Regions from separate parts of the Leisingera sp. NJS201 genome, predicted to be linked through region 3. Evidence: riboswitches for the same ligand, from Rfam matches in the RefSeq annotation. Region 3 holds a riboswitch; each other region holds the start of a gene.
The links. A riboswitch is a leader RNA that binds a small molecule or an ion and turns the genes downstream of it on or off. The one in region 3 is predicted to bind cobalamin.

Region 1 (4,205 bases), 1.8 Mb from region 3:
GCGACGGGCGTGCCAACCCCGCCAGCAGCCGCATCAGCGTGGACTTCCCGGACCCGTTCGGACCGACCAGCGCCAGGGTCTCTCCCGGCTGAACCATCAATGAGACATCAGACAGCAGCAGCTTGCCGCGGATGGCGTAAGACAGGCTGCGGGCTTCGATCTTCATCGCGCCCCCCTGTTCCCGCGTACCAGGATCACCGCAAAGGACGGCGCCCCGATCAGGGCAGTGACAACGCCAATGGGCAGCACCTGGCCAGGGATTATGATGCGCGACACAATGTCGGCGCCAATCAGGAACACCGCGCCGGTCAGCGCCGCGGCCGGCATCAGCCTGCGATGCCCTGGACCGACCAGGAACCGTGCCGCATGGGGAATGACCAAGCCGACAAAGCCGATGGAGCCAACGATGGATACCATCACCGCTGTGGTCAGCGCGGTGGCAAAGATCAGGATAACTTGCACCCGCCGCACCGGAATACCCAGCGAGGCCGCTGAATCGGTGCCAAAGGTAAAGGCATCCAGCGCCCGCGCATGGAACCGGCAGACGACCCAGCCCGCCAGCGCCAGCGGCACTGCCAGCCACACATCCGGCCAGCGCACCCCGCCCATATTGCCCATCAGCCAGAACATGATACCGCGGGCCTGATCGGCGTTGGCGGATTTGGCGATGATAAAAGCAGTCAGCGCGTTGAACAGCTGCGAGCCTGCAATGCCCGCCAGCACGATCTGCGCTGCCGCAGCGCGGCTGCCGCCTGCTCCGGCGGCCCGGGCCAGAACGGCAACAAAGCCAAAGGCCAGCAGCGCGCCGTTAAAAGCGCCGAATGACAACGACAGCGCACCGCCGCCAAGTCCGGCGATGGTGACAGCAACCGCCCCGGTTGAAGCACCGGCCGAGATACCAAGGATATAGGGATCTGCCAGCGCATTGCGCAGCAGGGCCTGCAGCACCACGCCCGCCACCGCCAGCGCCGCCCCGCAGGCCCCCGCCACCAGCGCGCGCGGCAGCCGGTAACTCCAGACAATGCCTTGATCTATCGGATCAACCGGCAGCCCTGCCCCGGCCAGCTTATTGGCCAGAACAGACAGGACAAGGTCAGGCGCAAGCGCGGTTTCCCCGATCATTGCGCCTGCCAGAACCGCTGCAACCAGCACCGGCAAGGCCAGGCACGCGCCCTTGACGCCCTGCCATGTGATTGCAGCGGCTGCACTCACTGGCTGGTGCCGATCACGCTGAGTTCAGCAGCCAGATCCTCCAGCGCCGGAATGGCACGGATGGTGGCATCCATCGCCTGGGCGTCCATCACAACGATGCGGTTGTTCTTGACTGCGTCCATCTGGCTGGCGACCGGATCATTGCGCAGGAAATCCAGCTTTTTCTCGAAGTCATCCGCGGCAAAGCGGCGGCGGTCCATGCGGGCAATCACAATCACCGTCGGATTGGCCTTGGCGATGGTCTCCCAGCCGACCGTCGGCCATTCCTCGTCGGTCTCAATAACATTGCGCAGGCCCAGTTGCTGCATCATGTAGCCCGGCGCGCCCTTCTCGCCTGCCACAAACGGATCGCTTTCCATTTCCGGCGAGGAGAACCAGAACACGGCGGTGGCATCTTCCAGTGCGACCTTCTGCGCCTTGGCAACAGCTGCCGCCTCGCGGGCCTTATATTCGGCGACCAGCTCGGCGCCCTTATCGGCTTCGCCAAAGATCGCCGCCAGTTCCTCGATCCCCTGATACAAGCTGCCGGTGGTGAACATCTGCGTGCGGGTGCCGTCGCCGCCGGTGGTGTTGTCCTTGCCGACGCAATCGGCGGGCATCACATAAGTCGGGATGCCCAGATCATGAAACTGCTCGCGCTTGGCAACAACACCTTCGGGGCCGACGTGCCATTCGTACTGCGCCGCCACCAGGCCGGGGCGTTTGGCCACGACGCTTTCAAAGCTCGGATCGTTGTCGGCCAGACGGTCGATCTTGGCATTCAGGTCTGCGTATTCGGGCAGCACGTCGTTGAACCAGACTGAGGTGCCCAGCACCTTATCGCCCAGCCCCAGCGCGTAAAGCACTTCGGTCGCCGCCTGGCCAACCGTCACCGAAGACGCTGCCGGCGCCTTGAATGTGACCGACTGGCCGCAGTTTTCAATGGTCAGCGGAAAGGTTTCGCTGGCCGCCGCAGCCTGTGCGGCAGCGATGAAGGAAAGGCCGATCAGGCCGGAACGCAAAAACATGATATTCGATCTCCATGTGTCAATGACCGGAGAACGGGTGAAAGGGCATTGACCGGTAAGGCTGAGGGTCTGCCCCCCGCTTGCGGCACCGGAAAACGGCGGCGCATCTTACCGGCAACCTCCCCGGACAACCCCGCCCGGTGTCTTTCGGTTTTCACCGGCAGGTCTCCTGACTGGCGGGTCAATGACTGTGCCGTCTTCCCGGACCATTTTGGCCCAGTGACGTCATGGCACAGCTCTCGCCGCCTACAGTTGCGGGGGCAGTTCCGTTTGGCGCCGGCAGGCACCGCGGATTCCCTCTTAGCCCTTTCGGGACCGGTAAAGCGCGGGTAGCCCATCCCTTTCGCTGCGGCAAGAAAAAGTTACTTTGCAGCAGAAATTCTGCGAACCGGGCACAGCAGGCAGCCTATGGAGGACGGTTTCCCAAGCCACGGCCAGATGGAAATTTCCAGCACAAGCTGCTCCAGGGATGGGACACCCATCGGCCGCAGCCGCAAAAGCGTGGCTGCAAACTGTCCTGAACCATACCGCAGCCCCGTTACTCGACCACGATCAGATCGGTATCCATCGCCTTGAGCATGTCCTTGACGGCCTGCGGCGGCTGCGCGTCCGTATAGAAGACTTCGAATTTGGTATCCTTGCCGACCGACACCGGCGCGCGCTTGTTGAACTTGTCATGATCGGCCACAACAATCCGGACCTGCGCATTGGCCGCCGCGACACGGGCCAGATTTGCCTCTTCGAGATCATGCAGCATGAAGCCCTGTTCGGCATTGATCGCCCCGGCCGAAAAGATGGCAAACTGCACGTTCAGCCGCCGCACCAGATCCAGCGCCTCGGCCCCGAAGGCACCGCCGTCATGCGGGCGCAGCTCGCCGCCCGCCAGAAACACCCGGTTGTTATTGCGCGAGGCAAGCGCATGGGCCACCAGCACGGAATTGGTCACCACAAAGAGGTTTGACCGCTGCCGCAGCTCCTGCGCCACATAAGCGGTGGTGGAACCGACGTCCAAAAAGACCGAATCCCCGTCGCTGATGGTCTTGGCCACCTCGATGGCCAGACGCTGCTTTTCTGAGGCGTGGGTATCCATCCGGTTTTGCAGCGGCAGCTCGTTCACATCCTCAATCAGATGCACCCCGCCATGCACCTTGCGGACCGCTTGGGCATCCTCCAGCGTGCGGATGTTTCGCCGGATGGTTTCATTCGACACGCCCAGCCTGCCGGCCAGATAGCTGACCCGGCAGGACCCCCCCGCCTGCTGCAGCGCCCGCAGGATTTCCTCTTCACGCTGGTTGGTGGTCTTGCGGCTTTTGGTCATTGGGCCTCCTGTTGCGTTGCTACGTCAGAAAGCCACAAAAAACAACACATGCGCCTTTGATACGGCGTTGACAGCCTCAAATCGCTCAGTTTTTGAGGTTAATGTGGCTTATTGTGGTTTTTTATTGACTGACAGACACAACCGCCGCACCATCACAGCAGGCGACGCCAAGAATCGCACAAAATGCCACATATCAGGGAAGTCCTTATGCTGAGAAACTTCAACGCTTTGGGAGCCGTGGCGCTGACAGCCGCCGTTTCCGCTTCATCCGCCTGGGCCGCCGAGTCCTCCGACCCCATCAAACTGACCCTGCACGACTGGTCCGGCCAGTTGATCAACACCAAGATCATGGGCAGCATCCTGCAGGAGGCAGGGTATAACGTCGAATATGTCCAAGCGGACTATATCGCGCAGTTTGCCGGGCTGAAGACCGGCGATCTGCATCTGGCGATGGAAATCTGGGAAACCACCGGGCGCGAGGCGCTGGACGACGCAACCGCCTCGGGCAAAGTGGTCAATGCCGGCGAAACCGGGCTGATGGCGATCGAGGAATGGTGGTACCCCGCCTATATGAAAGACCGCTGTCCCGGCCTGCCCGACTGGCAGGCGCTGAAGGACTGCGCCGAGGAATTCGCAACGGCGGAAACCTCTCCCTACGGTCGCTATGT
Region 2 (4,205 bases), 1.7 Mb from region 3:
CTTGAGGGCTTTCCGTCGTCGCCCAGCAAGCCGCAGGCAGCGGTCTGATATGGTGACATTAGCCCATATCAAAGAGCAATCCCGTCTCAGCCTTGGCAGCTATGGTCGCCCGCGCATGACAGAGGAGCTGAAAGAGATCGGTTTGGATGTCGGCCACCGCCGTGTGGGCAGGTTGATGCGCCTGAACGGCATATCTGTTGTGCGCACACGTAAACACAAGGGCACGACAGATAGTGACCACAAGTTCAACATTGCGCCAAACCTGCTGGACCGGGACTTCGCAGCCAGCCAACCCAACCAGAAATGGGCTGGCGACATCAGTTATATCTGGACGCGCGAGGGTTGGCTGTATCTTGCTGTGATCCTTGATCTGCACTCTCGGCGCGTCATTGGCTGGGCCGTGAGCAACCGCATGAAACGTGACCTGGCGATCCGTGCGTTGAACATGGCAACTGCGTTCCGGACACCGCCGAAGGGCTGCATTCACCACACGGACCGTGGATCGCAATATTGTTCTCACGACTATCAGAAGATCCTACGCCAACACGGGTTCAAGGTATCGATGAGTGGTAAGGGAAATTGCTATGACAACGCCGCTGTTGAGACGTTCTTCAAGACCATCAAAGCAGAGTTGATCTGGCGCAGGTCATGGCCAACGCGCCGAGACGCTGAAATGGCCATCTTCCAGTACATCAATGGCTTCTACAATCCGCGCCGCCGTCACTCAGCATTGGACTGGAAAAGCCCTGTCGCGTTTGAACGGAAAGTGGCTTAAACGAGCACTTGGGGCGGCACGAAAGCGGGACAGGTCCAAACCGGGCTTTGGTAAGCTGTAAGACTTTCTCGTCTCGATGCTCTGTCCCCAAGAAGTCGCTGTTACCGCATGCATCCAGGATATGGCGCCGTACCGCCGCAACCTGAGGAGCAGCCAAACGTTCAGGACGGCAAAGCAAAGTCAGTAACACAGGATCGGCAGACCAGTTAGGGATCAGGTGCGCGAGAAAATGCACCTCTGTCAGCAAGGACGGGAGCAGGGCCGTTCCTTGCCCGGCAAGGACAGCTGCAAATACAAGCTCCATCGAATTGACGCGCAGGCCGGGAGAGACAGGGTGACTTTTCTGCAAAGGCCGGGCTGGCAAAAGGCGCGCGCTGCGCGGACGGCACGGCCGCCGAAATAAACCGCTCCTTGTCTGCGAGACCGGTTCTGAAGGAAAGATTGATGGCCTCTGCCGCAAAATCCGATTTTGAATCATCGGCATGCAATTCCAGTTCGATATCCGGGTAGCGGGACCGAAGCCCGGCGAGGGCAGGTAGGATACGGCGCTTGCCTGCTCCCGCAAGTATCCCTAATTCGTCATTTTTTTCAAAGGTTTCGGATGACACGTCCGGGGCCTTATCCGTGTTCGTGCCTTTAGCACCTGCCGCCAGCCGCTGCAGCCCGGCCAGATCGCCTTCCAGGGGCAGATCCAGGCCAGCGCCCTCCACCGAAGGTGTCAGCACGATCCGCTCCACCAGCGCCCGCAGCGTCTCCTTGGCTTCTTCCATGTCGACAACCAATGTGCCTTCTTCTCGAGGTCTTCAAGAACAGTGGAATCTGCGCGGGGGTCCGACATTGGAATTATCCTCGTTTGCCGGGGTAGGGTACGCAGGGGCGCGCTAAGACAATCGGATCCGTAGTGAAATCAATATTTGGAAATTGCAAATAAAGGTCGACCGATACTCCCGGAAGATGCGCTGCGGCATGATCTGTGAGGCTAACGGGATCGAGCATCGATTGACCAAACTGAACCATCCGTGGAGCTGCGAGGATTGGTAAACAGTCCGGGGGACTTCTCCAGAGTGGCGGCCAACTTGAGCGGATGAACCGCACGCTCAATGAGGCGGCAGTGATGCGACATCTCAACGACAGCCACGATCAGTTACGAACACATCTCGGCGACCTCATGGCTGCCTGCAACTTTGCCCGCAGACTCAAAACTCTCAGCGGCCTCACGCCCTACGAATGCATCTGCAAAATCCGGACTTCAGAGCCAGATCGATTCATCATTGATCCGATCCACCAGATGCCGGGACTGAACAGCTAGCGGCGGCAAGGTGCAACGACGCACTTATATCAAGATAGCAGGTGCCAGCTGCCGGAACAGGAACGTGGCACCTGCCGGCATTCAAGAGTACCGAAAAGGGCCGATTGTTGTTCGTGATCCGCCACTCAATACTAACAGGCCAGCTCATCATGGAGCACCGCAAGGAAGTACTCATTCGGCAATTGAACAGAAGACGGGAAGCTTGACTCAGTAAAATGGTTTTGCCATTCAGCCAGTGTGACCGGTTCCGCGAGTGTTTCAATGCGCAGCGGAAGAAATAGGGAACACGGTGCGGCGTACCCATAAGGGACCAAATCCGTGACTGCCCCCGCAACTGTGAGCGGTGAGTGACGCTGAACATGCCACTGGGATCTTTCCCGGGAAGGCCAGCCGAACCAAGACCCGCGAGTCAGGAGACCTGCCGGACACAGGGCAAAGACTTCGCTAGCGGAGTGTCTGCCCTTTTCCACCGGACGCCGGGGTGCGCGTCTGGCGCGGCTGCCGTTCAGGCTTCTCCGTGCCACTCTCCCCGTTGTTCATTCCTGATTGCAGGTGCGCCTGTGTCGTCGAATGAGGACGAAATGAAACTGAATTATCTGGCTGCAGCTCTGGCCATATCCCTGCCGGTCACCGCATCGGCGCATTTCCAGCTGAACTACACTGAAAACGTGCTGATCGGGAAGCCCGGCGATGTGCCGATGGGGCTGGTGTTCTGGCACCCGCTGGAAAACGGCCATGTGATGGACATGGGCAAACCCGAAGAATTTTTTATGGTTCACAAGGGCGAAAAGGTTGATCTTTCGGACCGCTTGGAACCGGCCACATTCAAGGGCGCGGAGAACGAAGCCGCCGCCTACAGGGCGTCGGTTCCGGTCAAGCGCTCGGGCGACTATGTGGTGGTGACTGTGCCCGCGCCCTATTATGAGGAAAGCGAAGACATCTATATTCAGCAGATTTCCAAAGTCGTGCTGAACCGCAACACCCTGCCCACCGATTGGGATCAGCCGGTGGGCCTGGAAACCGAGATCCTGCCGCTGAACAAGCCCTATAACGTCATTGTCGGCTCTACCTTCTCAGGTCAGGTGCTGGCGGATGGCAAGCCGGTTCCTGGTGCCGAAATCGAGGTTGAATTCATGGCATCAGAGCCTGACCTTGCGGCCTTTTCCACAACCAACCCGACGGTTCAGCCGATGTCCGGCGGCGCCATCGTTGCGATTGCAGACCAGAATGGCGTCTTTTCCTTTGGCATTCCGAAAGCGGGCCACTGGGGCTTTGCTGCTCTCGGCTCCGGCCCGGCGACTGAGCATGACGGCAAGGAACTCAGCCAGGACGCTGTGTTGTGGATCCACGCTGAAGAGCTGAAGTGAGAATAGCACCATGCATATCGTAGACGGCGCATTGTCGAATCCGGTTGTGATCGGCGGCGCGGTTGCCGCCGTCGGCGGTATCGCCATGGGGCTGCGGAGCCTGCCGCTGGAACGTATTCCGGCGGCGGGGGTTCTTTCGGCCAGTTTCTTTGTGGCCTCCCTGATCCATGTCCCGATCGGGCCGAGTTCGGTTCACCTGATCCTGAACGGGCTTGCGGGGCTGGTTCTGGGCTGGGCGGCCTTTCCGGCCCTGTTTGTCGGCCTCTTGCTGCAGGCGGTGTTCTTTGGCTTTGGCGGGCTGACCGTGCTGGGCGTGAACGCCGTGAACATCGCCCTGCCTGCAGTTCTGGTCGGGCTGATATTCCGACCGCTGGTGGCCCGCGGCTCGCCTCTGCAGGGCGCCATCTGGGGCGGTATCGGCGGCGGCGCGGCCATTGCTGCCACAACACTTGCTGTTGCAGTCTCGCTGATGTTGTCCGGCGATGAGTTTATCCTGGCCGCGAAACTGGTGTTCTTTTCCCATATTCCGGTGGTGATCATCGAAGCGCTTTTGTCCGGTGCTGCCATTTTCCTGGCGCGGCGTGTGAAGCCCGAGCTGTTTTTCGACACAAAAGGAAGCCTTGCATGATCCGCTCCTGCATTCTGATCCTTGCACTGCTGGCGCCGCTCCCGGTGATGGCACACAATGTTATCTCAGCTGTCTTTCCGTCCGGTTCCGACATTGAAGGCGAAGTGGGCTTTTCCAACGGTGACA
Region 3 (4,205 bases):
AATGCGGCCGTCGACTTCGGGCAGGACGACATGCATGGCGAGGTCAGCAGGCGACAGACCCCGGTCGGCCTCGGCCCAGTCTTTCTTGCGGGCGGTGGAGAGGGCGACCTGGAACACCGGGCAGCCGGTGGTTGAAAGCGGCGAGGCGCTGCCGTCGGTGCCTTGGGCGGAAAACGCAGTGGCGTTGACGATCGCGGCAGGGTTCAGTTCGGGGAGCCTCTCGCGCAGCCAGTCTGCGGCGGCGGGGGCCTTGAGGCTGGCGGCAAAGAGACCATAGGCAGCATAGCCGCGGGCGCGCAGATCTGCGATCAGCGCATCCACCGGGGCGGTGTCGGCGGCGGTGAGGTAGGAACGGTAGAAGCTGACCAGAACCAGCGGTTTGTCAGGTGCCGGAAGGTTGGCCAGCACGCCTTTGGCTGGGTCGTAAAAGCCATGCTGCGGCATGGATTTGAGGCCCAGAACCGGGCCGGCATAAAGCCCTGCAGCGAGGGACAGCTGGGCCAGAGCGGCCTGTGCAGCAACGGCGCCGCCAGCGTCGCACAGCGCCTGAAGGCGGCGCAGGGTGGAGACCGGCAGGGTGGACAGCTCATCCAGCCGGGCATCCTCGCGCCCGTCAGCAGGCAGGATCGCCAGGGCAATGCCCTTGCGGCGGGCGAGGTCCTGCAGGGTGGCAAGCCCGTAGGACCAATAGCTTTCGCCGCCGATCAGGCGGACCAGGATGCCCTTGGCGCCCTCCAGCGTCTGTTCTGCATAGACGTCAACCGAGAGCGGGTGTTTGAGCGCGACCAGATTGGCGACGCGCAAGGAGGGCAGCGCGCCGTCCGCGCGGTGCCATCCCGCCGCAAAAGCGCCCAGATCGCTGTCGGAGAAGGACAGCACCACAAGATCGCCGGGCGTCTGCCCGAGGTCCTGCGGGGTATCGGTCTCGTCAAGGCCGTGGCTTTCGCGGAAGACAACATGCATGGGTCAGGCCCTTTCGGAAAGAAGAGCAGAGGGCAGTGCCCGGCCTCGGGAAGAAGCGAAGCGCCCTCCCGTGGGGGAGGTCGGGCGCTGCCCGGCGTTGCCGCCGGGCGAAACCTTTAAAGTTTCGCCTTGGGGCATCAGCTTCAGGCCCCCAGCTCGGCGCGGATGGCCTGTTCGTCGATATCGTCATGCTCGGCGATGACCACCAGAGCGGTCTTGCGCGGCTGCGCGCCCCATGGCTGATCGTATTGGGCGCGCAGGCGCTCGCCCACGGCCTGAACCAGCATCCGCATCGGTTTTCCTTCCACCGCGACATAGCCTTTGACGCGCAGGATGTTGCGCTCGCGGGCGAGTTTCACGATGGCATTCTGCAGCGCTTCGGGGTCGGAGACTTCGCCCATTTCGACAACGATGCTTTCAAAATCGTCATGCTCGTGGTCGTGGTGGCCGTCGTGGTGGCTGGGGCGGGCGTCCAGATCGTCTTCGGCAGCAGCACCCAGACCCAGGATGATGCGCGGGTCGATGACGCCTTCGCTCATCGGCAGGATCGGCAGCTTGCGCGGGGCTTCGGCTTCGATCACCGCGCGGGCCTTCTCGACGCCTGCGTCGCCGGCCAGATCGGCCTTGGACAACAGCACGATGTCAGCGCAGGAGATCTGGTCCTCGAACACTTCGGACAGCGGCGTTTCGTGGTCGATGCTGTCATCCGCCTCGCGCTGGGCCTGAACGGCGTCCAGATCAGGGGCGAACTGGCCTTTGGCAACCGCCTCGGCGTCCGCCAGGGCAATCACCCCGTCGACAGTGATGCGGGAGCGGATCGCGGGCCAGTCAAACGCCTTCAACAGCGGTTTCGGCAGGGCCAGGCCAGAGGTCTCGATCACGATATGGTCGGGTTTTTCGGGCAGGGCCATCAGCTGTTCGATGGTGGGGATGAAGTCATCGGCCACGGTGCAGCAGATGCAGCCGTTGGCCAGTTCCATGATGTTTTCCGCCGGGCAGTTGTCATCGGCGCAGGATTTCAGGATGTCGCCGTCCACGCCGGCAGTGCCGAATTCGTTCACCACCACGGCCAGGCGCTTACCCTGCGGGTTCTGCATCAGGTGGCGGATCAGCGTGGTTTTACCTGCGCCCAGAAAACCGGTGATGACGGTGACGGGGATCTTGTTGAGATCGCTCATGATTACTCCTCGGAGAAGAACTTGGCCGGCGGGATGCGGGCAACGGATTGTTTGCGGAAGGTCTGCGGGCGCTGGCGCCACGGCACGACTCCATCAGCGGTGCCGGCATAAGCCGCAGCACCTTCCAGAATTTCGGGGACATGCTGGTCCGGGTCGAGGTCGCCGTAGACATAAGTCCAGCGTTCTTCGCCGCCGATCAGCGCAACAGCGCAGCCGCGCTTGCACGACGACAGGCATTCGACGCCACGCAGACGGACGCCTTCGGGCATTCCGGCTTCTTCCAAGGCTGCATGCAGGATGGCGCCGGGGCGTGCTGCCTCGGGGTCGGCGCCCTCGCGGCGGCAGGTGAGGCAAACGGTCAGGGTGACCGGTCCCGGGGTGCTGGCAGATTGGCCTGCCATGTCGTCAGCCATTGGCGCGTCTCCTGTCGCGGCAGGGCGTGCGGGATGGCCGAAAAGGGGCCAGTCGTGCGAGCCCCTTACCCGGTCGCAGAACACCCCGTCTGCCCGTTGATCTCTCCTTCGCTGGCAGGTCTCCCGGCTTGCGGATGCCAAGGCGTGCGCCTTGCCGGCCATCCTGCCTTCCCGGGGATCACCCAGTGGCATGGCGGCCTCATCCGGTCACGGTCGCGGGGGCGGCTGTGCTTCGGCCCGAAAGCCTTCACATTCCCTCTTCGCCTGTTTTCACAGGAACCAGCTGAACCCCCTTGCGCTATCGTGCCCTTCTTTGTCAAGACATGGGTCAAACAGCTGGAGAGCCCCAATGAGCGAAAAGTCTGAAACCGGCATCTCAGAAGAAGAAGCCGCCCGTCATACGTCCAAGATGGCCAAGAAAAAGGCCGCGCGCGACCGGATGATGAAGACCAAGGAGGGCGAAAAGGGCCTGATTATCGTCCACACCGGGCCGGGCAAGGGCAAATCCTCCTCCGGGTTCGGGATGATCATGCGCTGCATCGCGCATGGGATGCCGTCAGCCGTGGTGCAGTTCATCAAGGGCGCCTGGCAGACCGGCGAGCGGACATTGATCGAGGAGAATTTCAGCGATCGGTGCCAGTTCTACGCAATGGGCGAAGGCTTTACCTGGGAGACCCAGGACAAGGCCCGCGACATTGCCGCCGCGCAGAAGGGCTGGGAAAAGGCCAAGGAGATGATCCTGGATGAGCGCAACACCATGGTGCTGCTGGACGAGATCAACATTGCGCTGCGCTATGACTATCTGGACCTCGAAGAAGTGCTGGAGTTCCTGGTGGAGCAGAAGCCGCCGATGACCCATGTAGTGCTGACCGGGCGCAACGCCAAGGAAGAGCTGATCGAGATTGCCGATCTGGTGACCGAGATGGGGCAGGTCAAACACCCGTTCCGCGCCGGTGTGAAGGCGCAGAAGGGCGTGGAGTTTTAAGACGCTTTCAGAATGTCCCGCCCGGCCGATAGGCCGGGCCGCGCCAACCCGCCCCCACGGGGCGGCGCGATTGCGCCTCCCCTCGGGTTGGCCCGTCCCTTAGCTCTAAGCCGCCAGCCTGGCGGCTTTCTTGCTGATATAGGCATCCACTGCCGCGCGCTGCGCCTCGTCCAGCCGCAGGCCCAGCTTGGTGCGCCGCCACAGGTAGTCGTCGCCTGACCGCACCCATTCGCGGGCTATCGCCCAGTTGAGTTCCTGCGCGGTGATGGTTGCGCCAAAATCCCGCCCCAGATCACCGGCGGATTTGACGTCCCCTAGCACGTCCCAGGCTTCGGTGCCGTAAGCACGGATCATCCGGGCGGTCCAATAGGGCGTCAGGAACGGATAATCTGCCGCCAGTTTGGTTTGCAGTTTTTCCACATCCGCCACCGCAAAATCACCGCCGGGCAGGGCCACGCCTGCGGTCCAGTCAGACGGCACATGCGGGAACACCTCGCCGATTTTCGCCAGCGCGGCCTCGGCCAGCTTGCGGTAGGTGGTGATCTTGCCGCCAAAGACATTCAGCAGCGGCGCCTGCGCGCGGTCTAGCGTCAGCACATATTCGCGGGTGGCCGCAGTGGCCGAGCTGGCGCCGTCGTCATAGAGCGGGCGCACGCCGGAGTAGGT
Region 4 (4,205 bases), on a different replicon from region 3:
CTGACGGATCGGGACTATAATGGTCTTTCCCCGCTGATCTATGCTCATATCAATCCCTATGGCCGGTTCGATGTTGATCTGGACCAGCGGATTGATTTCGGCGCGATGGCCGCATGAAACTTATGTAACAAAAGGGTGCACCAAAAGGTAACAGGCGTAGGTGACAGGTCGAAACGTCACAAATGAGTGGTCAACCACACATTAGTTACGGTATCAGAGTGGTAACCACCCTAATGTGACAGATTGCCATGCCCCGTATCGGATACGCCCGTGTCAGTTCATCGAGCCAGGATCTCCATGTCCAGAAAACCATGCTGAAGACAGCGGGCTGTGAGATCATCCGATCAGAAACGGTCTCTGGTGCGTCTCGCGACAACCGATCCGAATTGGCAACCATGATGGAATTCCTACGGGAAGGCGATGAGTTGGTTGTTCATCGTCTGGATCGCCTCGGCCGTTCCACCCGCGATGTGCTGAATCTGGTGCATGAGTTGGACGCCAAACGCGCATCTCTCCGTGTGCTTGAACCGGAAGTCACCACGGCCGGGGACATGGGCCGAATGGTAATAACTGTGCTCGGAATGGTGGCCGACATGGAACTTAAGTTCATCCGTGACCGACAACGCGCGGGAATTGCGGCGGCCAAAGATAAGGGCGTTTACAAGGGGAGGCGGAAATCCGTTGATGATGATGAAATTCGGCGGTTGGCGAACGAAGGCATCGCAAAAGCTCAGATCGCTCGTGATCTTGGCGTTTCAAGAATGACCGTCTATCGGGCGCTCGCAAAGGCTGAAACAGAAGCTGACGTTGATTGAGGATGCGGCAAAATAGGGCAGAGAGCCCTTTCTATCGAGCGAACGCTGCAGTCAGGAGCCATCACCGCCCGCTGGGACGCTGGTCTTCGCTTCCAACGGCTCCCCCTCCACCTGCAACGTCTTGTGGCTGTTGGTGTTGAGCGAGACCTTCACTTCTGCCCCTTCGGGCAGGGCTGGGATATGCATCCAGTTTGCATAGAGCCGAGCGAGTTTCTCGCCGTTCACATAGACATGCGCGTGGCCTTCGCCGTCCACGTCCGCGGAGGAGGCGTTTTGAGGTGCAAAGCGGAAGTTCTGCGGCGTGACTTGCAGGTTCCAGCCTGCCATCGGGTCCTTGTGCAGCTGGATGGCGACGCCGGGGGCATCGGGGCCTGCCGCTAGGCTGACAGCTTGGGAATGGTCATGGGCGGTCATTTCACCATGGCCGCCGCCGAAGTGGTCAGCGCTGCCATGCTCATGGCCATCGAAGGTGACGCCATTGCCGGCTGCGATCACGAAGCCGGCACCGCCGCCAAAGATCAGGCCTATGGCAAAAAGAGCAAGAGAGCGGGACATATCGGTATCCTCGGAAAAGAGTTTCCCCGCCGGGCGAACCCGGCGGGGATCAGGCTGGGCCAGTATCAGGCGGCGGCTTCTGCGCGCTTGCCTTCGGTTTGCCAGAAGTAGCCGGCAAAGCTGCCCAAGAGCACCCAGGCGGCCATGCCGACGCCAAAGGCGCGGGCGGCAAACAGGGCGCCGATCTCTGTCGGAACCGGGCCGGTGAAGCTTTCGGGCTCAGGCGCGCCGATTACATGCGGCGCCAGCAGCAGCAGGGCTGCGACGGTATAGCCCGCCAAGCTGCCGCCATAGGCAATCAGCCACATGGCAACGCCCGCGGCGGCCACAGTTGCCCCCCACCAGATCTGACGCGCACCGACATCGGCGGCGGCCACGCCCGGAACTTCCGGCGCCAGCGTCAGGCCGGGCGCGAAGTGGAAGGTGATGAAACCCGCCAGGCCCCATAGAATACCGGTGCGCGCGTTGATCTCGTGGCCCTGGCGTTCAGCCACCGACATCAGCGCCGCCATCACCAGCGCATAGCCGGTGTAGGTCAGCATGGTGAAGATGATGCTGAGCCCGTCACGCATCGGTTCGGCAAACATGCCGGGCAGGTCGGGATGGGCCGTCACCGCTTCGGCACCAAAATGCACCAGCTCTCCTGATTCATAAAGCTCAGCGTGCAGCAGCACGGGCTGCACGAAAACGAGCTGCAGCAGGGCGGTAATCAGCCCTGCTGCAGCGCCAGCGAACAGGCCGCTGGTCAGAATGCGACTGAACATGGCCTTAGTGGCAGGGGAAGCCAGTTGCGTGGCGCACATCATGCGCGGCGTCGTGCAGGGCAGATGCCTGAACATGGCCGGTCAGCGTGATGATCCCGAAACCCAGAACCACTGCAAACAGTGCCGGAAGAACACTGGTGCCAGCGGCGGAAGCCTTAAGCGTCTTGGTCGTCATTTTTAGTCCTCCTTACCGTCACACCCGACGGTACAAGTTGCGTTACCACACGGCCGGTCTCCTGACTCGCGGGTCGCTGCTGCCATCCTCCTTCCCGGCCTTGGCCAGTGGATATTGGAAGGCCGCTCGCCGCTCACAGTCGCGGGGGCGGTTGAGGCTTCGGTGCCGCGATTTGGTCCACCGTCCTCATTCCCGTTTCAGTCCCAGTGCTTAGGCACCATCAGACACCGTATCATGTGGTAATGCCCCGTGCGGCTGAGTCCGGTCAAGGATGATTCCGCCAATTTAAAACACGTCAGCGTCATGCACGGGCGGAAACCGGAAGGCAGGAACCCCTGATAATTTCCAATTTCTCGGCAAAAAACTGCTGGATCTCTTTGTCCTGCCGGCAGCAAGCGGTTCAGTCCAGATCCGCAGGGATGCGGGCGATCACCTTAAACCGCAGTCGGCCCAGCGGCCTGGCATCGGCAAAATTGCCATCCGGGCTAACCTCATACATCCGCAGGAAGGTCAGGATGTCCGGCAGGTCACCCGCGGTGATTTCCCCGAATAGATAGGCGGTCTTCCCGCTTTGCCGCATAGCTAGGGTTTGCGGCCGCTTGCAACCGGACATACATTCCACCTGCTGCAGCCTTACTTTTCCTCCCGAAGCCTCCAAAGCCGCGGCGACCTGCCCAAAAAAGGCAGGGTCTGCGTCGCGGCAAGTTCGGCATAAGGTGAGTGTGGGCAGGCTCATGCGCCGGGCAGGTCCTCAATCGAGCGATCTTCGTTGGAAACCTACGTCCCGTGGTACCATGCAAGCTTGGCTTCAATACCAATTTTGACGCTGAATTTCCTAAAGAGTCCATAGTTAGTTTTGAGGCAAATGTGCTTGGGGCAGCTTGCTGACGCAAGTCGCTCGAATGCTTTTTGTCCAAAACTTCGCCGCGCGGACCACTGAGGCGGATAAACCGTAGAATCAAGGCTTTGCGAAGTATCGCGAGCGGGCCACATCATCCGCACTGCGAGTTAGAACTGTTGCCCTCTGAAAGCAGTCTTAGGGGTGGAAAACACTGCCTTCCCATTCCCTCGCAACCGCAGCAAGGATTGAACAGCCGCGGCGACGGGTGGTTTCGTTGCGCACCCTACCAGTTCAAACAGCACGCAGCGAATGGCGGCAGCTTCAAGCGTTCACACTTCGGATCATTATCTCGATCTCTCTTGGATTTATCAGAAGCAAAGGGCAAACCGACCACGGTCCTGGCGACAACTGAGCCTATGCGGGAGTTGCCCGAAACCGGCCTGCGCCGGGTATCGCTGACAATCTTCCTAAGCTTGCAGGATCACCGAAGCAGGCGTTTCAGCAGCCACAGGCTTGACCACTCTGCCGAACTGTTCAGCCAACGAATCGTCACTTTCGATAAGTCTTATCAGACTTAGCCCTCCTGCGCAGGAAGGTTTGCTTCGCGTTGTAGTCGCATACGATCCGACAGGGAACTTCGAGGAAAACGCTTCTGAAATGCTCAAATTCGTGCGCTGAATACATCATTGCCATCTTGACGCGGACTGCTCCGGTGCTGTGCAATACCCGCATGATGTTTCTGGCACGTATCTTCCGGCTGATCAGGGTCGCCGCTGCTTTTGCGGTAGTTCTTGTGTTGGGATTTTCGTTGCCATCCGCTGCGCATTCTGTCGCGGGCCATCATAGCAATGCAGCGATGTCGCACGACGGACAAAGCCATACTGCCTCCTTTGTGGCCGGCGTAACGCATAAGGCTTCCCATATTGCCGAAAACGATGGTCAAGACACTGCGCAATACACCGCTGATGCCGGAAACTGCTGCGCGGGCGCCTGTATGGCCCTTGCAATACTTTCTTTGCAGCCTGATGCCGCTTTTGTTCAGCAGCCTGTCCGTT

Region 1: linked by a shared signal. The riboswitch ahead of ETW23_RS14050 (ABC transporter substrate-binding protein) and the one ahead of ETW23_RS05105 (DUF1636 domain-containing protein) in region 3 are both predicted to bind cobalamin.
Region 2: linked by a shared signal. The riboswitch ahead of ETW23_RS18480 (DUF4198 domain-containing protein) and the one ahead of ETW23_RS05105 (DUF1636 domain-containing protein) in region 3 are both predicted to bind cobalamin.
Region 4: linked by a shared signal. The riboswitch ahead of ETW23_RS24575 (CbtB domain-containing protein) and the one ahead of ETW23_RS05105 (DUF1636 domain-containing protein) in region 3 are both predicted to bind cobalamin.

Annotation. Positions count from the first base shown of each region.
Region 1 is NZ_CP038234.1:2,844,627-2,848,831, forward strand. It holds gene ETW23_RS14040 (ABC transporter ATP-binding protein) at 1-166, opposite strand, end outside; gene ETW23_RS14045 (iron ABC transporter permease) at 163-1,212, opposite strand; gene ETW23_RS14050 (ABC transporter substrate-binding protein) at 1,209-2,219, opposite strand; cobalamin riboswitch at 2,361-2,554, opposite strand; gene ETW23_RS14055 (DeoR/GlpR family DNA-binding transcription regulator) at 2,758-3,537, opposite strand; gene ETW23_RS14060 (ABC transporter substrate-binding protein) at 3,721-4,205, shown strand, end outside.
Region 2 is NZ_CP038234.1:3,737,226-3,741,430, reverse strand. It holds one part of gene ETW23_RS18500 (IS3 family transposase) at 1-775, shown strand, start outside; gene ETW23_RS26875 (hypothetical protein) at 693-1,079, opposite strand; gene ETW23_RS18490 (LysR substrate-binding domain-containing protein) at 982-1,545, opposite strand; partial or broken gene ETW23_RS26225 (hypothetical protein) at 1,745-2,084, shown strand; cobalamin riboswitch at 2,310-2,525, shown strand; gene ETW23_RS18480 (DUF4198 domain-containing protein) at 2,666-3,451, shown strand; gene cbiM (cobalt transporter CbiM) at 3,462-4,079, shown strand; gene ETW23_RS18470 (cobalt ABC transporter permease) at 4,076-4,205, shown strand, end outside.
Region 3 is NZ_CP038234.1:1,056,437-1,060,641, forward strand. It holds partial or broken gene cobN (cobaltochelatase subunit CobN) at 1-963, opposite strand, end outside; gene cobW (cobalamin biosynthesis protein CobW) at 1,107-2,141, opposite strand; gene ETW23_RS05105 (DUF1636 domain-containing protein) at 2,144-2,554, opposite strand; cobalamin riboswitch at 2,650-2,853, opposite strand; gene cobO (cob(I)yrinic acid a,c-diamide adenosyltransferase) at 2,904-3,539, shown strand; gene glpD (glycerol-3-phosphate dehydrogenase) at 3,645-4,205, opposite strand, start outside.
Region 4 is NZ_CP038240.1:53,119-57,323, forward strand. It holds gene ETW23_RS24555 (Tn3 family transposase) at 1-117, shown strand, start outside; gene ETW23_RS24560 (recombinase family protein) at 249-815, shown strand; gene ETW23_RS24565 (hypothetical protein) at 867-1,370, opposite strand; gene ETW23_RS24570 (CbtA family protein) at 1,436-2,134, opposite strand; gene ETW23_RS24575 (CbtB domain-containing protein) at 2,139-2,309, opposite strand; cobalamin riboswitch at 2,343-2,556, opposite strand; gene ETW23_RS27015 (DUF1636 domain-containing protein) at 2,710-3,045, opposite strand; gene ETW23_RS24585 (hypothetical protein) at 3,881-4,205, shown strand, end outside.